Regions from separate parts of the Irregularibacter muris genome, predicted to be linked through region 2. Evidence: predicted binding sites of a transcription regulator. Region 2 holds the regulator's gene; the other holds the start of a gene.

Region 1 (12,642 bases), on a different contig from region 2:
TGAAACAGAAATAAATAAGTACATCAAATCTCTTAAATCCAAGGGAAAGAAAGAATCAGCCCAAGATATTCAGGAGAAACTTTATAGCAGATTAGAAGCATTCAAAGAAGGCCGGGAGAAATCCTTAGAGTTTTTGCTCCCTTATATGAATTATACTTTTGATACTCTACTGGAATATCTATCAGAGGATAGTATTGTTTTTTTGGATCAGCCCCATCGCATAAAGGAAAAATATGATCATACTACTTTTGAACTGGAAGAAGACTTTAAGGGATTGCTAAGCAGAGGGGAAGTGCTGCCCAATCAATATGAAGTTTTCTTTTCTTACCATCAGCTGACCATAGCCATGGAGCAGAGATCTTTGTGCATCTTTCAAACTCTTTTAAGAAATGTAGATCCCTTTAAGCCCAAAAAAATATTTTCTTTTGCCAGTCGTTCTATGCAACCCTTCCATGGAAAAATAGATTTATTGGTAGAGGAATTAAGACATTGGAAAAAAAGAAGATATGCAGTAGTAATATTGACAGAAAACTGGGAGAGAACCAAACAACTTGTAAAAGATTTAGGGGATTATCAACTAACAGCTATAGCCAAGAAAAATACCCAGGAAGACCTACAGGAAGGCAAAATTATTGTATTGCCTGGGGCTCTTCATAGGGGAGTAGAATATCCTGAAACCAAGGTAGCGATTATTAGTGAGAAAGAAATCTTTTTACAACAACAGAAAAAAACAAAAAGGCGAAAAAAACAGGGAAAACGAAAAATAGAATCCTTTACAGACTTAAATATCGGGGATTATGTAGTACATGAAGCCCATGGAATAGGTATATATTTAGGTTTAGAAAAAATCCAAGTGGAGAGTATTCAAAAGGATTACCTTCACATTAAATATGGTCAAGGGGATAAATTATATGTCCCTACTGATCAAATGGATCTTATACAACCCTATATAGGAGCTGAAAGCCGAGCACCTAAGTTAAATAAATTAGGGGGAAATGAATGGAAGAGGGCAAAGGGAAAGGTACAAAAAGCTGTAGAAGATATGGCAGAGGAATTATTAAAACTTTATGCCCTAAGACAAACCATTGAAGGATACTCCTTTTCAAAGGACACCCCCTGGCAGATACAATTTGAGGAGCGTTTTCCCTATGAGGAAACCCTTGATCAGCTGCAGGCTATCCAAGAGGTAAAAAAAGATATGGAGTCCTCCACGGCAATGGATCGTCTTTTGTGTGGTGATGTGGGATATGGTAAAACTGAGGTGGCCATAAGGGCAGCTTTTAAAGCCGTCATGGATGGAAAACAAGTAGCGGTCTTGGTACCCACCACAATATTAGCTCAACAGCATTATAATACGATGATAGAAAGATTTTCAGGTTATCCCATATCCATAGATATGCTCAGTCGTTTTAGATCTAAAGTGGAGCAAAAACAAACCCTAAAGGATATCAAAACCGGGATGGTGGATATTGTAGTGGGCACCCATCGCATAGTACAAAAGGATATACAGTTTAAGGATTTAGGGCTCTTAATTATTGATGAAGAGCAACGCTTTGGAGTAGGACACAAAGAGAAACTAAAGGAATGGAAGAAAAATGTAGATGTGCTAAGTTTAAGCGCAACCCCTATACCCCGGACCTTACACATGTCCCTTGTAGGGATAAGAGACATGAGTGTCATTGAACAACCCCCTGAAGAAAGATATCCAGTACAGACCTATGTACTAGAGGACAATGAGCAATTGATCAGAGATGCCATACTTAGAGAAATCCATAGAGGGGGGCAGGTGTACTATGTCTACAACCGGGTAGAGGATATTGATAAAGTTGCCCATAACCTGAGGACCTTAGTGCCTGAAAGCAAAATCGCTATTGCCCATGGGCAAATGTCAGAAAATGAATTGGAAAATACCATGATGGCTTTTATTGAGGGAGAGTATGACGTTTTAGTGTGTACCACCATCATTGAAACTGGTTTAGATATGCCCAATGTCAACACCATCATTATATCTGATGCCGACCGACTGGGATTATCTCAATTGTATCAATTAAGGGGGAGAGTAGGAAGATCTACCCGTCAGGCCTACGCCTATATTACCTATAAAAAAGATAAAGTCCTCACTGAAGTGGCCGAAAAAAGATTACAAGCCATTAAGGAATTTACCGAATTTGGTTCAGGCTTTAAAGTTGCCATGAGAGATCTAGAAATTAGGGGAGCAGGTAACTTATTAGGGGCAGACCAACATGGACATATGGCGGCTATTGGTTATGATCTTTATTGTAAAATGTTAGATGAAGCCCTTAGAAAAATGAAAGGGCTACCGATGGAAAAGAGAAGGGAAACCAGCATAGAACTGCAGGTAGATGCTTTTATTCCCGATTGGTATATCCATAAGGAAAGTCAAAGAATTCAAATGTATAAAAAGATGGTAGGAATGGAAAGCATGGAGGACTTATATGATGTGGAAGAGGAAATTGAGGATCGATTTGGTGATCTTCCCAAATCGGTTAGAAATCTTTTGATGATTTCCTATATGAAGTCCCTAGCTCAAAAATTGAATATACATTCTATCCAACAGAAAAAGAATCAAGTTTATTTATATATGGATAAGGAAGATTTTGTTTCAATGGAAATTATTGGTCAATTGGTGAAGGAAAATGGAAGAAATATTATGATCAATGCCAGTGATGAGCCCTATATCGCTCTAAGGGTGCCTTCTTTCATAGACAAACAATTGGATAAGATTAAAGAAATTCTAGAAAGGATAAATGTTTTGAAAGAAAGTTAGTATCCGTTATAATGAATATAGTAAAGCTAACATAGAGGAGTGAAAAAATTTGATTAAAAAAGGCACAACAGCGAAAGTAGTACTACTAGCAGCATTATTTTTCTTTATGGTTATGATTGGAGGATGTAATTTAGTGAAAATGAATCCTGAGGCAGAAAAAAAACAAACCGTTGCCAAAATAGGAGAAAAGACTATTACAAAGCAGGATTTTAATTATTATTTAACTCTTACAAAGATAAACGCTAAAGTACAAGGGCAGGAATTTCCTACAGACAAGGAACAACTAGCTCAGGTAAACAGCCAAATCTTAGATAATTTGGCAGAAGACCAATTGATGTTGCAATTGGCCCAGAAAGAAGAAGTTAAAGTCGATGAAAAGAAGGCCCAAGAGCAGATCAAGGAATGGAGAGAGTTATTACAAGGAGATTTAGGCGGGGAAGAAGAGTATAAGAAATTTCTTCAAGAAAATGATATCACTGTAGAAGAGTTTGATGATTTTTTAAAGAATATTGATATCAATAATCAATACATCACCGGTCTATATGAAAAAATAACAAAGGATGCCAAGGTAACAGATGAAGACGTGGTAAAATACTATCAGGAAAATACAAAACAATTTGATCCCAGTACTGTAGAGGCCAAACATATTCTTGCTGAAACAGAGGAAAAGGCTAAAGAAATTGAGAAAAAGGCCAAGGAAGGTAAAGACTTTGATGCTCTTATCAAAGAGTACAACGGAAAGGAAGGCATCAGAGAAGCCGCTGATCTAGGAGAATTCCAGTATACAAAAATGATCCCTGCATTTTCTGAAGTCGTCTTTAAGATGGAGCCTGGAGAAATAAGCAATCCCATCCAAACAGATTATGGTTTTCATATTGTAAAAGTAGAAAAGAAGAACGAAAAACCTGTGCAAAAACTTGATGAGGTCAGAGAAACTATTACCGAACAATTAGAGCAAACAGTAAAGTATGAAAAATTTACAAAATATACTACCGAGAATAGAGAAAAAATCGATATTAAAAAATATCCTGATAAACTTTAAAAATTATTTAAGAAAGACTTCCTATAGTGTATAAATTTGTCAAAAGAGATATATACTAATTTTGACCTAAACAGGACTAACACTTAAGGAGGGAAAGAATAATAATGAAAGCAACAGGTATTGTAAGGCGAATTGATGATTTGGGCAGGGTAGTCATTCCTAAAGAAATAAGACGTACAATGAGAATTCGTGAGGGTGATCCTCTTGAGATATACACCGATCGCGAAGGCGAGGTAATTCTGAAAAAATATTCTCCCATAGGAGAGTTAAGCGAGTTTGCCAATGAATATGCAGAATCCTTGCAACAAGCTACAGGACATGTAGTATGTATTTCTGACAAAGACAATATTATCGCCGTGGTGGGAGCATCCAAAAAAGAATATATGGGTAAAAAAATAGGAAAAGAATTGGAAAAAATAATAGAAGAAAAAAAGACCATCATGGTGGATCAGAATGCCGATGGAAAAATATTTAATATCTTAGAAGAACAAGAAGGAGATAGCTCTTATCTTTCTCAAGTTATAGCTCCTATTGTTTCCCAAGGAGATACCATTGGTTCAGTGGTGTTGCTATCTAAAGAAAGCCAAGTGAAAATGGGTGATGTAGAAAAAAAGCTAGCCGAAACAGCCGCTAATTTCCTTGGAAAACAGATGGAACAATAGGAAAATATAATAAGAGATAATTTTACTTAATAAAAATAAAGTAGTTCCCCCTATAGGGTACTACTTTTCTTTTTGCTATTTATTTCTAACATACAGTGGTTTCTGCTATAATAATAGTGTTTACACAGAGTAAAGGTCATTAACCAGGAGGAAAGATAAATGAGTAAAAAATCCTATTTAAAAGGTGCAGCTATACTAGGTGTAGGGGCAATCCTTGCAAAGTTTTTAGGGATCTTCTTTAAAATCCCCTTAGCTCGCTACATTGGAGACATAGGTTTAGGTTTATATGCTTACCCCTATCCTATCTATAACTTTTTCTTAGCCATATCTGTTATTGGTCTGCCCGTAGCGATATCCAAATTAGTATCTGAAAGGGTTGCTGTGGGTAATTTCAGGGAAGCCCATAGGGTTTTTAAGGTAGCCTTAAATCTATTGATTATATTTGGTACAGTTTCATCCTTAATTTTATTCGGCTTTAGTAAAGTAATTATTAAGGTTTTAAATTGGCATCCTGATACTTACTATGCATTACTAGGAATTGCCTTTGCACCCTTTTTTGTATCGGTCATGTCTGCCTTTAGAGGATACTTCCAAGGGTTACAAATCATGACCCCTACAGCCATTTCCCAATTAATAGAATCCTTCGCTAGGGTGATTATTGGTCTAGGCTTAACCATATTCTTAGTAAAGGCCTATGGCATTCCCCAGGCAGCGGGAGGAGCATCCTTTGGAGCTACAGCCGGTGCCATGGCAGGTAGCGCCTTTTTAATCTTATTATATACACGCAAAAGCAAATTTTTTCACAGAAGAATTAGACAATCACCCAAGGGGAAAAGTGAAGCTACCGGCAAAATCATTCATGGCCTTCTAAAGATCGCTATACCCGCATCTATTGCATCAGTGGTGACATCCCTAATGGGTATAATAGATACTGCGATGGTACCAGCAAGACTAGGGGTAGCTGGTTTTAACATTGACCAGGCAGCTGCATTATTTGGGCAGATGTCCCAGAAGGCTCAGACCTTAGTCAATGTCCCTCTAACTTTAAGTATAGCTTTATCTACAAGCTTGGTCCCTGCAATTTCTGAAGCAGTGGCTCTTAGGGATAGAAAAGAAGTACAAAACCGTATAGAATTAGGCATTCGGACAGTGTTATTAATAGCCCTGCCCTCTGCTATAGGACTTTCATTTCTGGCCGATCCCATTATTAACTTGCTTTTTGGAGCAGGAGAACAAGGGGGAGAAATACTGGCCATTTTATCCTATAGCGTAGTCTTTGTTATGCTTACTACAACACTGCAAAGTATGTTACAGGGACTGGGAAAAGTGATTATTCCTATAAAGAATCTATTGATCGGAGCCATTTTCAAGGTAGGCATTAACTTCTTTTTAGTCTCCATTCCGGCTCTAAATATTAGAGGAGCAGCTATAGGGACAATTATTGGATATGGAATAGCAGCCTTTTTAAATTATCGGGCAGTAAAAAGATACACAAGAATAAAGATGGACATTATGCAAACCATAATAAAGCCTATTATAGCTGTTTTAGCCATGGGTATTACGGTATTGCTTGTATATCAATTTTTATCTCCAATACTTGGCAATAGCCTATCTACCTTAGTCGCTATTTTATTAGGAGCATTGATTTACTTTATTATGCTTTTGCTCATCGGAGGAATTACCACTGAGGAGATGGCACTGATGCCTGGAGGAAGGAAATTGACTCCTATTCTGACCAAGATAGGTATACTGAGAAGAAAAAGGTGATAAAATGAAAGCAGAAATAATGATTATAGGACTAGGGCCAGGAAATCCCAAGGACCTTAGCCTAGGTGCTTATGAAGAACTGAAAAATAATGAATATGTATTCTTGCGTACTGACAGACATCCTGTGGTCAGCTATTTACAAGAAAAAGACATTGCTTTCCAATCCCTGGATTGGGTGTATCAGGAATATGAGAATTTTCAAGAGGTTTACCAAAGAATCGCCCAGGAAGTCATGGAAAGGGCAAAGGAATTTGGTAAAGTTATCTATGCTGTTCCCGGTCATCCTTTAGTGGCAGAGGAAACCGTAGAACTAATCATAAAAAAATGTGAAGAAAATGAAGAGGTTGACCTGAAAATTATGCCGGCTATGAGCTTTATTGATGTGCTAATTAGTAGCCTAAAAATTGATCCTATTCATGGTCTTAACATTATAGATGGCCTGCAGCTCCCCGCCCAACAATGTGACTTTAAAGTAGGCAATGTCATTACCCAGGTTTATAGTCCCTTCATTGCCTCCCAAGTAAAATTACATCTTATGGAGTACTATCAAGATGAAACCCCCATTTGGGTCATTAGAGCGGCAGGGGTAAAAGAGCTAGAAAAAGTAGTAGAAATACCTTTATATGAGCTAGATCGCCTGTCCTGGATAGATCATCTGACCAGTGTCTATATACCCCCTGTAGAGCTAGAAGGGCTTGTAGGAGGTCAAATAGAGCGTCTAGTGGATATCGTGAGCACTTTAAGGGCAGAACACGGCTGTCCTTGGGACAAAAAGCAAACCCATGAAAGCTTAAAGCAAAACCTCATAGAAGAAGCCTATGAAGTTATAGATGCCATTGATAAAAATTCTATAGAAGCCTTGGAGGAAGAGCTGGGAGATGTGCTGTTACAAATTGTATTTCACTCTCAAATTGCAAAGGAAAATAAAGATTTTTCCTTTAGTGATGTGGTAAGAGGGATTTGCGATAAGCTAATCTTTAGACATCCCCACATTTTTTCCGATGTAGCTGCAGATACTTCAGAAGAGGTCTTAGTCAATTGGGAAAAACTAAAAAAGATAGAAAAGGGTATGGACAGTCAAACAGAAGTTTTAAAAGCTATTCCACCTTCCCTTCCGGCACTGATTCGAGCCTATAAGGTACAAAAAAAGGCTGCTGACGTCGGTTTTGATTGGGATGATATTGAAGGAGCCATAGAAAAGGTAAAAGAAGAATGGTTTGAGCTTAAAGAGGTATATTCTTTGGCAAAACAAGACAGAATAATAGAAGAGCTGGGAGATTTGATTTTCTCTATCGTCAATATGTCCAGATTTTTAAAAATTCAACCAGAATTGGCCTTAACCAAAACCACAGAGAAATTTATTGATCGCTTTTCCTTTATCGAAGAACAGGCCAATAAGCAAGGAAAAAATTTAGAAGAAATGACCCTAGAAGAGATGAATTTCCTATGGAAACAGTCAAAAATACATATTTTTGATAAAAATGATAAAAACTATTAAAAAAAAGAAGGATTTTAAACAAAAGCATAGAATATGCAAATAAGTAAGAGTTTATTACACATTTTTATGTAGAGAAAACAAAGGAGGCAAATACAATGAATAAAGCAGAATTAATTGCAGGTATGACAGAAAAAAGTGGACTAACGAAAAAAGATGCGGAAAAAGCTTTAAATGCTTTCATGGAAACTGTGGAAGAAGCTTTAGTAAGTGGTGAAAAAGTACAATTAGTTGGTTTTGGTGGTTTTGAAGTAAGAGAAAGAGCTGAAAGAAAAGGTAGAAACCCAAAAACTAGAGAAGAAATGACCATCCCTGCATCAAAAGCTCCTGTATTTAAAGCAGGAAAAGCTTTAAAGGATGCTGTAAATAAGTAAGACTGCAATAAAAATCTCTTTGTCCATGGACAAGGAGATTTTTTTAATGTTTTTTCCTATATGACTAGAGACGATAGCTTTCTTTGTTTTCTAGAAAAAAATTGATAATTGGTTGACATAATATTTATAATATGATATATAATAATTAGAAATTAGCACTCTCGGTTGGAGAGTGCTAATAAAAAATATTAAAAGGAGATGTTTTGTATGGCTGGTTTAATCCCATTTAACAGACGCCATGGAAGACTTATGAACAGAGGTTTTGAAGATTTTTACAATCGAGTAGATGACTTATTAAATGAAGGATTTGCCTATGGAGAAAATCTTATTCGAGGAAACTTTAAAATGGACATACAAAAAAAGGACCATGAGTATTTAATAGAGGCAGAACTACCGGGAGTGAAAAAAGAAGAGGTCAATCTCGAGCTAGAGGATGGAAGGCTGACTATCTCGGTAAAGAGAGAAGAAAATATAAATGAAGAAGGGAAGAATTATATTCATAAAGAAACCCGTTCTTCCTCTATGAGTCGTAGTGTATATTTACAGGATGCCCAACAAGAAGGGGTAAAGGCAAAATTGGACAATGGAATTTTGAGTATCACCATACCAAGGGAAGAAAAGCCTAACTGTACGAAAAGAATTGATATTCAATAAAAGTTTAAATAAAAAATAATCCTAGTAAATTTACTAGGATTATTTTTTATTTATCCATTTTTAATTCGAGAGGCCACTTCCACTGTTCTTTTTGCCTGGAATTTTACCGCATCTTCTACATCTTCCACCATTTGGCCCTCTTGATTTACCGATACCGATGTGCCGTAGGGATTGCCCCCTGCTTTGAAAATGGACTCATGACTATAGCCCGGAGGTACGATAATGGCTCCCCAGTGCATCATGGAAGTATATAAAGCTTTTATGGTCGCTTCTTGACCGCCGTGGGGATTTTGTGCCGAGGACATAGCGGATACAACTTTGTTGACTAGTTTCCCTTGGGCCCATAGGCCTCCCTGTTTATCAATAAAGTTTTTCATTTGAGAGGCAAGATTTCCAAATCGAGTGGGAACGCTAAAGATGATGGCATCAGCCCACTCTAAATCCTTAGAACTAGCAATGGGTACATTTTTCGTGTTTTCTGCATTCTTTTTCATTCCATCATCTTTATCTATAACTTCTTGGGGAATTAGCTCATCAACCTTTAAAATACGTACTTCTGCATTTGCTGCTAAAGCACCTTCTTCAGCCCATTTTGCCAATTGATAATTTGTTCCATAGGCACTGTAGTAAATGATAGCTAAATTTACCTTTTTCATAAAAGACTCACTCCTTCATCTTAATCTTTTAAGATATAGTATGATACTTAATTATATCATCTATACCCTAGCATCTATTCGTTAAACAAAGAGGGAAGTTATTGGTTCGTATATTATCAAGAAAATTAGGTGAATGTATGAAGGAAATAGGATTTTATACTTACTTCTTTAAAAAATCTATAGATTGTAATAAAATAGCAATAAAGCAAGTTATACCATAATTAATAAGGGCTAACTAACATCGAGATAAAGAGGATGGGAAAAGATGAATAGGGAAAAAATAATGATTGTTGAGGATGAAAAACATATTGTTGAATTATTAAGATTTAACTTAGAACAGCAAGGGTATGATGTGATCAGCATAGAGAATGGGAAGGAAGCTGTACAAGCTATTTTGAAGGAAGTTCCCAGTCTTATCTTGCTAGACTTAATGTTACCGGGCAAGGATGGGATAGAAATCTGTAGGGAAGTAAAACAGAATAGGGAAACAAGAAATATTCCCATCATTATGTTAACGGCCAAGGGAGAGGAATTTGATAAGGTATTGGGACTGGAAATGGGAGCAGATGACTATATCACTAAGCCCTTCGGCATTAAAGAATTGATTGCAAGAGTAAGAGCAGTACTGAGGAGAATGCAACATTCCCTCCCATCAGCGGAAAATATCCTTTCCTTTGGAGAGATTCACATTGACGTGGAAGGGTTTGAAGTATATAAAAAAGAAAGAAAAATTGAACTAACCTTAAAGGAATATGAGCTCTTAAAATTATTGGCTATGAATCAAGGGAAGGTTCTTACTCGAGATTTTTTATTGGATGAAATATGGGGATATGAATATTTAGGGGACACGAGGACAGTAGATGTGCATATCCGGAATTTAAGAAAAAAGCTGGGGGATAGAGAGACTCAGGAGCAATATATTGAAACTATACGGGGTGTAGGATATAGAATACGTTCATAAAAGGGGAAGAAAATGTTTAAAAAAATATTTATAGGGTTTGTATTGATTTTTATACTAGGCATTACTCTAACAGGAATGATATCCAATGCAGTAACCAAAAATATTTATTTGACCCAGATGGAAGAAAAGCTCATAGAAGATGGATATTTGGTTATCGATTATGTTTTTGATTTTTCCCTTCCAGAGGACACCCTATCTATAGAGAATATTAAACCCATAGAGGAAAGAACAAAAGAGAGGATTACTCTGATTAATCAACAGGGGGTAGTCCTTTATGACACCGACAAAAATTCAGAAGATATGGGCAATCACATAAACCGTCCCGAGGTTATGGAAGCTCTACAGGGGAAAATAGGGAAAGAAATCAGGCAGAGCCAAACCTTGGGACAAGCCATGATGTATGTAGCATTGCCTGTGGTACAAGAAAGAGAAGTCAACTATGTTGTTCGGTTATCCATCCCCCTAGAAAGGATTCATTCCATTACCTCAGGGATGCTACGGAGCACCCTTATTGTAGGATTGATTGGTTTGATGATTACGGTGATTCTATCCTATCGGTATCTTTATTCCATGACTACCCCTCTAAAGCAAATCACTGCTTTAGCTAGGGAAATGTCTGGGGGCAATCTTTCCAAGCGAATTTCCCTATTTCGTCAGGATGAACTGGGAGAACTGGCTACCGCTTTTAATGATATGGCAGATAAACTACAAGATTCCATGGAAGAACTAAAGGATAGAAATCTTGAGCTGGAAAGTATATTGGGAAGCATGATCAATGGAGTTGTGGCTGTAGATCTCCACCATCGGATTATGATGATTAACCCATCCGCTAAGGTAATGCTCAATATTACTGATGGGCAAGATATTGTGGGGGCAAATATTCTTGAGGTTATACGCAATCACAAACTATACCATGGAATAAATGAATTTTTACACAATAGAACCAAGGAACCCATGGAGATTATCTTAGATCAAGGCGAAAAAAGAATTGTAAAAATTTATATAAATCCTATTAAGTATCTATCTAAGCTTGAAAGGGTTAAGGGCATCATCATTATTATGCAGGATGTTACAGAGTTAAGACAATTGGAGAGCATTCGAAGGGATTTTGTGGCCAATGTTTCCCATGAATTAAAAACCCCTATCACCTCTATTAAAGGATTTGTAGATACTTTAAGCGGTGGGCAAGTAGGGGATAGAAAAACCCAAGAGCGATTTTTAAAGATTATTAGTCTCGAAGTGGAAAGATTGACCCATCTCATAGAGGATATTCTTACCCTTTCTCACTTGGAAAGCAAACCTCAGGATAATCAAGGGCAAAGCATTCTCATCCCTCCTCTTATGGAAAGCATTTTTCAAATGATACAGCCCCTTGCTCAAAAAAAGGAGATAGAGTTAAGGAAAGAATATTTAACGCCCATTCCACAAATTCCCTTTAACCCAGAGTATTTTAAACAGATGATGATCAACTTATTAGATAATGCCATTAAATATACCCCCCATGGAGGAAGAGTGTGGGTGGAATTTATGAAAAAAGACAATGCCCTTGTGATAAAGATACAAGACAATGGCATAGGTATACCTAGAGAGGACATTCCTAGACTATTTGAACGCTTTTATAGGGTAGACAAGGGTAGAACTAGAGAAGAAGGAGGTACAGGTTTAGGGCTGGCAATAGTAAAACATATTGTACAGGGAGTTAAGGGGGAAATAAAAGTGGAAAGTGAAAGGGGAAAAGGGACTATTTTTACCATAGCCCTTCCCTTGCTTGAAGAATAAGAATATATATCTTTAAAAGGCTTTGTTGAATGTAGCATTCAACAAAGCCTTTTGTTGTTAAGATAAAACTTTACAAAGATTTAACATAGGCCTAACCTTCCCATAACCATGATAGAGAAAAGGCTTGTTATACTAAAAACATAAAATAATAGATTGGAAGGAGAAAAAAATGAAAAGAATGAAAGCTGCTCTATTTCTAGGAACATTGGTTTTTATGTTTATCTTTATGGTTGTAGGATGTAGTACTCAGGGAGATAACTCCTCATCAGAAAAGGGCTTACAGGGTACTGTGGTTGTAGTAGGGTCCACATCCGTAACTCCAGTTGCCCAAGACCTAGCAGATGCCTTTGGAAAGAAAGAACTAGGAGTGAAAATCGAGATACAAGGAGTTGGATCTTCTGCGGGCATAAAGGCAGTCAATGAAGGAGCCGCCAATATAGGAATGTCCTCTAGAAATTTGAAGG
Region 2 (12,642 bases):
GTTTGTATTATCTCCGTAGGTAAAAATAACAATTTTGGACATCCCGATCCTGAAATTATCAAAAGGCTAAAAGAATATACACCCTACATATACAGAACAGATGAAAGAGGGGCGGTGGAGGTTATCTCCAATGGCAATGGATTAAAAATAAAACCATATCTTAATAAAAAGTATTTGGAGAGTGAATGATGAATTATAATACCCTAATAAAAGAAATCAAAGCTGGTGAACTACATAATATTTATCTTTTCTATGGACAAGAACAGTATCTATGTGAAAACATTATAAAAACACTAAAAGATACTCTGATTGGTTCTGCCTTTGGAGATCTAAATTATGAATATATGGAAGGCGCCGGCATCAGCATTAAAGGTATTGAGAATGCCTGTGAAACCCTACCTTTTATGGAGGATAAACGATTGGTCATTGTAAAGAATCTTATCTACTTACAGGGGGGGAAGAACCCAAAAGAGGAAGAAGATTTACAATCCCTTATGGATTATCTTAAAAAAGTACCCAATAGCACTTGCTTGGTTTTTTGGCAATCCCAGGAGATAGATAAAAGAAAAAAGCTTTTTCAAGCCATCAAGAAACATGGGAAAGTAATAGAATTTGAACAATTAAAAGGTTTAGCGTTGGAAAAGTGGCTAGAAAAGAATATAAAACAGAGAGAGAAGCTTATTAAAAAACCTACACTACAATACTTGATCAACCAAAGTGACTACTTATCCAAAAATAGTGCAAAAACTCTAGGAGATATAGAAAATGAACTGAATAAGATCATTGATTATATAGGAAACAGAGAGGAAATTCTACAAGAAGATGTAGAAAAAATCCTTCCCCGAAGATTAGAAAATGATATATTTAAAATGGTTGACGCCATTGGCAAAAAAGAAAGGGAAATTGCCCTAAGGTTACTCAATGATATGTTGGAAGAAGGGGAAAATGAAATCATGATTTTAAGTATGATATCCAGGCAATTTAGAATCCTAATACAATCCAAAGAGCTAAAAAACAGAGGCTATTCACCCAATGAAATTGCGAGCAAACTTAAAATGGCACCTTTCATCATACAAAAAGGCATTACCCAGGGCCAATATTTCTCTATTCATTCCTTAAAAGAAATACTATATTCTACTTTAGACATAGACGAAAAAATTAAAACAGGTAAAATAGACCAAAGACTGGCTTTGGAAATGCTGATTTATCAATGTACAAAAAAACTGTAATCTAAGGATTACAGTTTTTTTGTACATTGATGATTGATTTTCTCTATGATCGGGTGTAATTTCATCAAAAAATCATAAAAGCGCACACCATTGTACGCTTCATAGATATGTGATTACATAACATTTAACTTTTTAGATAAAGAGCTTTTTTTACGAGCAGCAGCATTTGGATGTAGAATACCTTTAGCGGCAGCTTTGTCCAATTTCTTTGTTGCAGCAACGAAAAAGTTTTGTGCAGTATCCTTATCACCCTTTTCAACTGCTTCATTGAACTTTCGCATTGTAGTTTTTAAATTTGTCATAGTCATTTTATTTCTACGGGTTTTAAATTCAGCGACTTGTACTCTTTTAATAGCTGATTTAATATTTGCCATTTCTTCACCCCCTCAAATCCAATTACAAGATAGCGGATAACACCGCACCTGTGGTATGAAAAAGCTTAATCTATTGCAAGCAAGATACGCTTTCCCATGCCATAACAAAAGTAATTTTATCATGAATACATACAAAATGCAACACAAACAAATTTACTATGATCTCTATGAAAAACGAAGCATAATTATCTAGGTTTTGCTGTTATATCTATTATACCAAAATATGGTTGATCTATTCTATAAAAAAATAATGAATGATAAATCAATTGATGAAAATACTAAGGCTAGGAGGTGGAAAAATGAAAGATATAAACAAATTTAGCAATGTTAGAACAGACTTAGCTATAGAAAGTCGAGAGATGGTGCGGGAAGATCAGAAAAGAGAAGTCCCAGGAGTAGAAGTAGATGTAGAAGAAATTAAGGGAATGAAAATCACAAGGGTAAACATAAAGGAGGAAATAGGACAAAAGATCATGGGGAAACCCTTAGGCAATTATATTACCTTTGAAATACCCAAGATACGGGAAATGGAAAAACAGGCTCAAGAGGAAGTGGCCCAGGAAATGGCCAAGGAATTAAGAGATATTGTGCAAGACAAGATTACCAAAGATGATACTACCTTAGTAGTGGGCTTAGGAAACTGGAATATCACACCAGATGCATTGGGACCTAAGGTTTTATCTCATTTAATGGTTACCAGACATCTTTTAGAACATATCCCGGACTTTGTAGATGAAGAAGTAACGCCAGTTTGTGCTATTGCTCCTGGGGTTTTAGGACTGACGGGTATTGAAACCAGTGAAATTATTCGAGGGGTAGTGGAAAGGATAAAACCCAAATTAGTCATAGCGGTGGATGCCTTAGCATCAAGGAGAATGGAAAGGTTAAATACCACCATACAAATAACCGATACAGGGATAAGTCCTGGTTCTGGAGTGGGTAACGAGAGAAAGGCCTTAAACCAGGAGACTCTGGGAATACCAGTAATTGCTATAGGTATCCCTACGGTAGTAGATGCTACTACTTTGGCCAATGATACCATTGATCTCATGTTAGATGCAATGATTGCTCAAGCCCCGAAGGGAAAAGAATTTTATAACATGTTAAAGGACATCAATAGAGAAGAAAAACTTCAACTTATTAACGAAATTTTGCATCCCTATGTAGGAAATTTAATGGTTACCCCTAAAGAAGTGGATTTAATTATGGACGACATTTCAGTGGTAGTAGCCAATGGTCTTAATATTGCCCTCCATCCAGGGATAGATTTAGAAGATGTTAATAGATATGTTAATTAATTAAATTAGTGAAAAAATGAATAAATGGAAATCCCTTTGAATAATTTATAAGGATAGACAAACAGAAGAGGGGTGAACCTGTGCACATCAAATGGAAAAACATAGTTTATGTACTGGTTGTGTGCCTTTTGGTTTTTGCTGTTGTTCAACAGGTGGGCATATTGGTAGGGAATATAAGAAATGTTACTGCCTTTACAGAAAATGATGAAGCAACCAAAGAGGAAATAGCAGAGGAAGAAGTCTCTAAAGAGGAAGGAAAAGCAGATAACAGCAATGACAAGAAGGTTTTTAATAATGAGTTTTTCAAAATAATTATGAAAAAATCTATTCCAGCAATGGAATTAGGGTATAAAAAAAATGGTGAAGAAAAGGGTGGTTTATTATCCGCAATCTTTGCTGCCACTACCAAAATTAATATGAAAGATCCAAAGACTTTGTTAAGTTCTCAGATACCTATGCTGGAAAAATATGAACCCGATGATGTAGAAATAACCGTAGAGGAACAAAAGGCTTTTAATGAACTAACCCAAAAACCGATGAATGATGAAAAAACTGAAGTAGCTACAACAATGCCTTCAAGAGCAAAACTTGATAATAAGGAACCTTTAGTACTGATATACCATAGCCATGCCACCGAAAGTTTTATGGAAAGTGATCAAACTAAAATTGAATATTCCAGTCCTTATCGTACTTTAGATAAGTCTAAAAATATGGTGAAAATAGGAGAAGAAATAAAAAATATTTTAGAAAAACAATACGGAATTAAAGTGATCCATGATACCACTCTACATGATTATCCTGACTATAATGAATCCTATTCCCGTTCTTTAAAGACTGTTGAAAAACAGGTGAAAGAAAATCCCTCTATTAAATATGTTTTTGACTTGCATAGGGATGGATTAAATGATACTCCTAAAAATAGGGAAAAGACTGTAACTGTTTTTGGAGAACAAAAATCCGCTAAAGTATTCATGGTAGTGGGAAAGGATAATTTTAATGCACAACAAAATATGCAATTTGCACAAAAAATACAAAACAACCTAAAGAATAAGCAACCCGAACTTACCCAGCCTATAGTTGCTAGAGAGAATAGAAAGTACAATCAATTTGTATCTGATTATGCCGCTTTGATTGAAGTAGGGTCAAATTTAAATACCCTAGAAGAAGCACTGCAAGCTTCTGTACCCTTGGGACATGTTATAGGTGAAGTGATTGTAAATCAAGAAAAAAAATAAAATAGTATAATTTTCTAAAAGTTGTCAAAAATAGATAACAAAAGAAAATAGGAGTGGCTGGCAATGCAATCAAGGGTAGAACGAAATAAGACGTATAGGAAGAGCAAAAGAAAAATACGACTGTTTGTGGTACTTGCTGTTATACTAGTCATGTTTTCTTTGTATCAGGTAAATCGTTCCTATAATGCTCTTGTAGGGGAGGAGGAAGCCTCACAAATTATAGGTGTACAAAGGGATGAAGAATCTATGAAAATCATAGTGTTGGGAGAACAAATAAAAATACCACAGAATTATATCCATCAAGGCAAGGAACTTATTAGGGATACCCCTCAAAAAATAGCTGAATTAGTGAAAAGTATCATAGAAAAAGTCGGTAATAATTAATTATTACTGGCTTTTTACTTATATAAAAACCATTTGATCCGTTAGAATGGCGGATACAATCCTATGGAATAAAGCATAATAAATTTAATCTTTTATCATAGTCAAAGTCTTATACTAGAATGAAAAACCCGGTTGTGTTATAATACCATGTAGATTTTATTAAGAAAACTTGTCATTATGATATACTGAATAGATAAGATGAAAATAGGGAAAAACGTATAACACTGAGGAGGAATAATTTTATGACACTAGACAAACAGCAAAGGATTAGAAATTTTAGCATCATTGCCCATATAGATCATGGGAAATCTACCCTTGCTGATCGATTAATTGAAAGTACAGGACTACTTTCACAAAGAGAGATGTCCCAGCAAATCCTAGACAATATGGATCTAGAACGGGAAAGAGGAATCACCATAAAACTCCAGGCAGTTAGACTAGTATACAAGGCAAAAGATGGGGAAGAATACTTTTTGAATTTAATTGATACTCCGGGACATGTGGACTTTACCTACGAGGTGTCTAGGAGTTTGGCTGCCTGTGAAGGTGGCATATTAGTAGTTGATGCGGCACAGGGAATTGAGGCGCAAACGTTGGCAAATGTTTATCTAGCCGTAGACAATGACTTAGAAATTTTACCAGTAATCAACAAGATAGACCTCCCCAGTGCTGATCCCGATAGAGTAAAAGAAGAGATAGAAGATATCATAGGGGTAGAAGCCACGAATGCTCCACTTATATCTGCAAAAGAAGGAATTGGCATTGAGGATGTATTAGAAGCGATAGTTGAGAAAGTCCCAGCTCCTCAAGGAGATAAAGAGGCTCCTTTAAAAGCTCTGATTTTTGATTCTTATTATGATTCTTATAGAGGAGTTATCGCCTCAATTAGAGTAAAAGAAGGTACAATGACAAAGGATACCAAGATAAAGATGATGTCCACTGGAAAAGTTTTTGAAGTAGATGAAGTAGGTTTGTTTTTAAAATCCCTCGTACCTGTGGATGAATTATCAGCAGGAGAAGTTGGCTATGTAGTTGCAGGCATAAAAAATGTAAAGGATAGTCGTGTAGGGGACACCATTACTGATGCCGATAACCCAGCCAGTGAACCACTACCAGGGTATAAAAAAATTAATCCTATGGTATATTGCGGAATATATCCTGCAGATGGCGCAAAATATGAGGATTTAAGAGAGGCCTTGGAAAAACTTCAACTAAATGATGCAGCTCTACAATTTGAACCCGAAACCTCTGTAGCCCTTGGATTTGGCTTTCGTTGTGGCTTTCTTGGATTACTACATATGGAAATCATGCAAGAACGTCTAGAAAGGGAGCATAATCTTGATTTGGTTACTACTGCACCTAGTGTTATTTATAAGGTAGTAAAAACCAATGGGGAAATCATTTGGGTAGACAATCCAACCAATTTACCCCCAGCAGTAGAAATAGATTATATGGAAGAACCCATTGTCAAAGCTTCTATAATGGCCCCTACAGAATTTTTAGGATCAGTAATGGAACTGTGTCAAGAACGTAGAGGGATTTATAGGACAATGAATTATATAGAAGAAACAAGAGTAGTTATAGAATACGAATTGCCCTTAAATGAAATTATATATGATTTTTTTGATGCATTAAAGTCTAGAACAAAGGGCTATGCATCCTTTGATTATGAATTGAAAGACTATCAAAGATCCTCCCTTGTAAAATTAGACATTTTATTAAATGCAGAGGTGGTAGACGCTTTATCCTTTATTGTGCATAGGGATAAGGCATATAATAGAGGTAGGGCAATTACAGAAAAGCTAAAGGAAGTTATTCCCAGACAAATGTTTGAGATACCCATTCAAGCAGCCATCGGTGGTAAAATTATTGCTAGAGAAACAATAAAGGCAATGAGAAAAGATGTCCTTTCAAAATGTTATGGAGGAGACATTTCTAGAAAGCGTAAACTTCTAGAAAAACAAAAAGAAGGGAAAAAGCGTATGAGGCAAGTTGGAAATGTAGAAGTACCCCAAGAAGCTTTTATGGCAGTATTAAAACTCAATTAGGGGGATCAACATGAATACATTTGGATTATATATTCACATCCCCTTTTGTCAAAGTAAATGTCTTTATTGTGATTTTCCATCCTATTGTAACCTAGATTCTTTCATTACACCCTATATAGATGCACTAAAAAAAGAATTAGAGATGAGAGCTTCACTATATGCACAGGATAAAATAAGTTCTATTTTTATAGGTGGGGGTACCCCCACCTATATTCATTCCCGAGGGATAAAGGAAATCTTAAAAAGTGTAAGAGAGAATTTTTCCATATCTCCAGGAGCAGAAATTTCAATAGAGGCAAACCCGGGGACCTTTGACATAGAGAAATTAAGGGATTACAAAGAAATAGGGATCAATCGTATGAGCATTGGACTACAAGCTTGGCAAGATTCATTTTTGAAACAATTGGGCAGAATTCATACTCAACAAGAATTTATAGAGGGTTTTAAAAATGCAAAAGATGCGGGGTTTGAAAATATAAATGTAGATCTAATTTTTGGTTTGCCACGACAGAGCTTAAAGGATTGGCAGGAAACCTTAGAACAGGTTGTTGCTTTAAGGCCTACCCATGTATCCTGTTATGGTCTTATTATAGAAGAGGGGACTCCCTTTGATGCTTTACAAAAAAAGGGGATGCTGCACATTGATGAGGATTTGGAAAGAGAGATGTACTATTTAGCGATTTCCTATCTGAAATCTTTTGGTTATCATCATTATGAGATATCCAATTTTGCTCAACCAGGGTTTCAGTGTAAACATAATTTAATTTATTGGGATGTGAAACCCTATTTGGGAATAGGCTCTTCTGCCCATTCTCATATGAATAACAAGAGATTTTCCAATACTTCCTCTGTAAGTGAATATATAAAAAATATTCAGGAAGGTGCTTTGCCCATAACTGAGGAACATCCATTGACTGCAAAAGAATACATGGAAGAATATATGTTTTTGGGATTGAGAAAAATAGAAGGTATTTCTAAAGAAGAGTTTTTCCATATCTTTCATAAAGAAATAGAAGAAGCATATGGAAATATACTAAAAAATCTACAAAGACAAAAACTGATTAATATAGATGAAAGAATTTGCCTTACTTCAAAAGGTTTAGATTATGCCAACTATGTCTTTCAATCTTTTTTACAGGATTAAAATCAGGCGGAAGATGTAAGGATCTATGTGAATAGGAAGAAGAGCTAAAAATAAAATAGCAATGGGTATTGACAAAATAAAAAAGTAATGATATTTTAAAGTCAGGTTTAGCACTCACTCTTATAGAGTGCTAACAAAGTGAGGTGATATTTTGGGACTAAAGGAAAGAAAACTAAAAATTCTCCATGCCATAATTCAGGACTATATTTCTACTGCTGAACCCGTGGGTTCTAGAACGATTGCTAAAAACTATAACCTAGGGATTAGTTCAGCGACAGTAAGAAATGAAATGGCTGATTTAGAGGAAATGGGTTTTTTAGAACAACCTCATACCTCGGCTGGACGAATACCTTCTGATAAAGCTTATCGTCTTTATGTAGATCAGCTAATGAGAGTAGATAAAATTAATAAAGCGTTAGAACGAAATATTCTTAGAGAATACGAAAATTACATGGGCGAATTAGAGAAAATAATACAGCACACATCCAAAATACTATCCCATTTTACTAACTATACGTCTCTAGTGTTAACCCCACAAGTATATGAAAGTTCCATAAAACATATCCAGTTAATGCCCCTACAAGAGGATAAGATTTTAATGGTAATCATCACCAAAGAGGGCATGATAAAAAATATAGTCGTAAAAGTAAATACATCAATAGATAGTCACATATTGGTGCAAATAAGTAATATACTCAATAAATATTTACAAGAATTTAGCATTGCCCAGGTACAAGAAGAGATTCTACCTCAAATCAGAGAATTAAGTGTGCAAGGAAGTAAAATATTAGAACAATTGATTCCTCTTATCCGGGAATCTCTAGTGAATTATGAAGATACAAAGGTATATTTTGATGGCATCACCAATATCTTTAATTTTCCAGAATTTAAAGATATTGAAAGGGCAAAGGAATTTATTGATCTTTGGGAGAGGAAAAACCTATTGGTGGACTTACTTTCTCCTAATGCTCAGGATGATCTTCATATCTCCATAGGAGCAGAAAATCAGCTTCATGAAATAAAAGATTGTAGTTTGATTACCGCAACCTATAAATTAAATGGAAAACTATTAGGAACAATAGGAGTGATAGGTCCTACCCGAATGCAATATGGAAAAGTAGTTTCTATCATGAATTACCTAACTGGCCAATTAGATGATATGATAGGTAAGGGAATTAAGGATTAAAATAAGAGGGTAGAAGATCCTCTTATACATAAGAATATGGATAAAGGGTGAGAAAATGCTACAGAATAATAAGGAAAATATGGAAGATTTACTAGAAAATCAAGATTTAGAAACAGAGGAACAGGAAAAAGACCAGCAGGAAAAAGGTAAATCAATAGAACAAGAAAAGCAAGCTGAGGAACAAGATAAGCAGGAGGATGTAGAATTAAAGATGCAAGAGAAAGTCCAAGAATATGAAGAAAGACTAGTTCGCTTACAAGCAGAATTTGAAAATTATAGGAAAAGAACAGTTAAGGAAAAAGAAGATATCTATAAATTTGCATCAGAAGACTTGGTAAAAAACTTACTACCTGTGTTGGATAACTTCGAAAGGGCTTTAGATTCTATGAAAGAAAACCAAGAATCCAATGAAGGTTATCAAAAGGGTATTGATATGGTATATCAACAGCTAATACAGGCTTTAGAAAAAGAAGGGCTAGAAGAAATCAAAGCCCTTGGGGAACCCTTTGATCCCAATTACCATCATGCAGTATTTCAAGAATCTAATGAAGACTATAAGGACAATACCGTTATGGAAGTATTTCAAAAAGGATATACCCTAAAGGATAAAGTAATTCGACCCAGTATGGTGAAGGTATGTATTCACTAATAAAACATTTAAATAAATATTAAAAATTATAGTATTTAAAGGAGGAAAATAAATTATGAGTAAAGTAATAGGAATTGATTTAGGTACTACAAATTCATGTGTTGCAGTAATGGAAGGGGGAGAACCAGTTGTTATTCCCAGTAGTGAGGGAAATCGTACAACTCCTTCTATTGTAGCATTTTCAAAAGACGGTGAAAGATTAGTTGGTCAGGTTGCAAAAAGGCAAGCTGTTACCAATCCAGATAAAACTATTTTATCTATTAAAAGAGAGATGGGTTCAGACCATAAAGTAAAAATTGATAATGACAACTATACACCTCAAGAAATCTCTGCTATGATTTTACAAAAATTAAAACAAGATGCTGAAGGTTATCTAGGACAAACGGTGACCCAAGCAGTTATTACAGTACCTGCCTACTTTAGTGATAGTCAAAGACAAGCCACAAAAGATGCAGGAAGAATAGCCGGATTAGAAGTTTTAAGAATCATCAATGAGCCTACTGCCGCTTCCTTAGCCTATGGATTAGATAAAGAGGATAATCAAAACATTCTCGTTTATGATCTAGGAGGAGGAACCTTTGATGTTTCCATCTTAGAGCTAGGAGATGGAGTGTTTGAAGTACTAGCGACTAAAGGAGACAACAAACTAGGTGGCGATGATTTTGATCAAAAAGTTATTGATTACTTAGCAGAAGAATTTAAAAAAGAAAATGGAATTGATTTAAGATTGGACAAAATGGCTCTACAACGACTAAAGGAAGCGGCTGAAAAAGCTAAAATTGAACTTTCCAGCGTAATGAATACCAATATTAATCTTCCTTTTATTACAGCAGATGCCAGTGGACCAAAACATTTAGATATCAACTTAAGTAGAGCAAAGTTTGAAGAACTAACCTCGGATTTAGTAGAAAGAACCCTTGGACCAACTCGAGATGCATTAAAAGATGCAGGATTAGATCCTAGTGAAATAAACAAAGTAATTTTAGTAGGTGGTTCTACAAGAATTCCAGCAGTACAAGAAGCCATAGGAAAAATCACTGGAAAAGAACCTCATAAAGGAATAAACCCTGATGAGTGCGTTGCCCTTGGAGCAGCAATACAAGCAGGAGTTTTAACTGGTGAAGTCAAGGACGTTTTATTACTAGATGTTACTCCATTATCTCTAGGCATTGAAACTCTTGGAGGAGTATTTACAAAATTAATTGAAAGAAATACCACCATTCCTACTAAAAAGAGTCAAATATTTTCCACTGCTGCAGACAATCAAACCAGTGTAGATATTCATGTTCTTCAAGGGGAAAGGGAAATGGCATCCTATAATAAAACCTTGGGAAGATTCCAATTAAGCGGTATAGCGCCAGCACAAAGAGGAATACCACAAATTGAAGTTACCTTTGATATAGATGCCAATGGTATTGTGAATGTATCCGCCAAGGATCTAGGAACAGGAAAAGAACAAAAAGTTGTAATTAAATCGACCACTAACCTGAGCGATGATGAAATTGAAAAGGCTGTACAAGAAGCAGAAAAATTTGCAGCAGAAGATAAAAAGAGAAAAGAAGAGGTAGAAGTTAGAAACAACGCAGATTCTCTAGTATATCAAACAGAAAAAACATTGAAAGATTTAGGCGATAAGGTTTCCGCCGACGAAAAACAAAAAATAGAATCTGAGCTGGAAAAAGTGAAAAAAACATTGGAAGGCAGCGACATAGAAGCCATCAAAAAGGCTACAGAATCTCTTACAGAGGCTTTCCACTCTGTTTCTCAAAAAATGTATGAACAAGCAGCACAACAGGCACAAGAGGCCCAACCTGAAGACAAAGCACAAGATGACAATGTAGTGGATGCTGACTATGAAGTAGTAGATGATGAAGAAAAATAGGATAGAACAAAACCAAAGTCTGTTAGACTTTGGTTTTGTTCCGATAAGATAGAGATTGGTGAAAGTGGTGAAAAAATGAGTAAAAGGGACTACTATGAAGTGTTGGGTGTGGATAAAAATGCACCGGAAGCAGATATTAAAAAGGCATATCGTAGACTTGCTAAAAAGTATCACCCCGATTTAAATCCAGATGATAAAGAAGCTGAACAAAAATTTAAGGAAGTAAATGAAGCCTACGAAATACTAAGTGATCAAGAAAAAAGATCAAACTATGATCGCTTTGGCCATGCGGGAACTGATCCCAATGGCTTTGGAGGAGCCGGTGGTTTTGGAGGAGCTGGTGGTTTCGAAGATATATTTGATATGTTCTTTGGCGGCTCAGGTTTTGGAGGGGGATCCCGAAGACAAGGGCCTCAAAAAGGTGCAGATATTCGGGTAGACATAGAACTCAAATTCGAAGAAGCTGCCTTTGGTTTAGAAAAAGATATTGAGGTGACCCGTCATGAAGAATGCCACACCTGTGGTGGGACAGGAGCTAAGCCAGGGACAGGTGTAAATACCTGTGACAAATGCCATGGCTCAGGACAAATCCAGTACACCCAAAGTACACCTCTAGGTAGATTTGTCAATGTAAAAACCTGTGATAAGTGTCATGGAGAGGGCAAAACCATAGAAACTCCTTGCTCTACTTGTCGTGGAAGCGGCCAAGAACAAAAGACAAGAACAATTCATATCAACATACCAGGAGGCGTAGATAATGGCTCGGTACTTCCCCTTAGGGGAGAGGGTGAACCAGGCACAAAAGGCGGGAGAACAGGAGATCTATACATTTATATCCATGTAATGCCTCACCCTATTTTTACTAGGGAAGATAACCATATTTACTGTGAGGTACCTATAACCTTTGTGCAAGCGACCCTGGGAGCTGAGCTGATGGTACCCACCCTAGATGGCAAGGTGAAATACAATATCCCCGAGGGGACCCAAACGGATACAGTCTTTCGTCTGAGGGGGAAAGGTATTCCCAATGTAAGAGGATATGGGAGAGGAGATCAATTTGTAAAGGTTAAAGTTGAAGTGCCCAAGAAGTTAAATAAAGAACAAAAAGAATTGTTGCAAAAATTTGCTGAAATTAGTGGACAGGAAATTCATGAGCAAAGTAAAGGCTTTTTTGATAAGGTAAAGGATGTTTTTGGGGTATAATATAGAATGA

What was found. Region 2 encodes HrcA, which represses chaperone genes, less so after heat shock. Its sites were predicted from a motif close to TGTTAGCACTCNNNNNNNNNGAGTGCTAACA; they were not measured.
Region 1: the regulator HrcA is predicted to act here: its motif matches at 8,279-8,309, upstream of NSA47_RS08515 (Hsp20/alpha crystallin family protein).

What each region holds. Positions count from the first base shown of each region.
Region 1 covers NZ_JANKAS010000006.1:121,456-134,097, forward strand. Annotated here, with positions in the region: gene mfd (transcription-repair coupling factor) at 1-2,788, shown strand, start outside; gene NSA47_RS08490 (peptidyl-prolyl cis-trans isomerase) at 2,838-3,830, shown strand; gene spoVT (stage V sporulation protein T) at 3,935-4,492, shown strand; gene NSA47_RS08500 (putative polysaccharide biosynthesis protein) at 4,652-6,259, shown strand; gene yabN (bifunctional methyltransferase/pyrophosphohydrolase YabN) at 6,264-7,757, shown strand; gene hbs (non-specific DNA-binding protein Hbs) at 7,811-8,128, shown strand; gene NSA47_RS08515 (Hsp20/alpha crystallin family protein) at 8,336-8,782, shown strand; gene wrbA (NAD(P)H:quinone oxidoreductase) at 8,833-9,438, opposite strand; gene NSA47_RS08525 (response regulator) at 9,704-10,399, shown strand; gene pnpS (two-component system histidine kinase PnpS) at 10,412-12,178, shown strand; gene NSA47_RS08535 (phosphate ABC transporter substrate-binding protein) at 12,348-12,642, shown strand, end outside.
Region 2 covers NZ_JANKAS010000002.1:26,936-39,577, forward strand. Annotated here, with positions in the region: gene NSA47_RS02385 (DNA internalization-related competence protein ComEC/Rec2) at 1-189, shown strand, start outside; gene holA (DNA polymerase III subunit delta) at 189-1,229, shown strand; gene rpsT (30S ribosomal protein S20) at 1,343-1,603, opposite strand; gene gpr (GPR endopeptidase) at 1,903-2,901, shown strand; gene spoIIP (stage II sporulation protein P) at 2,982-4,136, shown strand; gene NSA47_RS02410 (sporulation-related protein NgaS) at 4,200-4,520, shown strand; gene lepA (translation elongation factor 4) at 4,763-6,568, shown strand; gene hemW (radical SAM family heme chaperone HemW) at 6,579-7,712, shown strand; gene hrcA (heat-inducible transcriptional repressor HrcA) at 7,864-8,898, shown strand; gene grpE (nucleotide exchange factor GrpE) at 8,954-9,547, shown strand; gene dnaK (molecular chaperone DnaK) at 9,603-11,429, shown strand; gene dnaJ (molecular chaperone DnaJ) at 11,505-12,632, shown strand.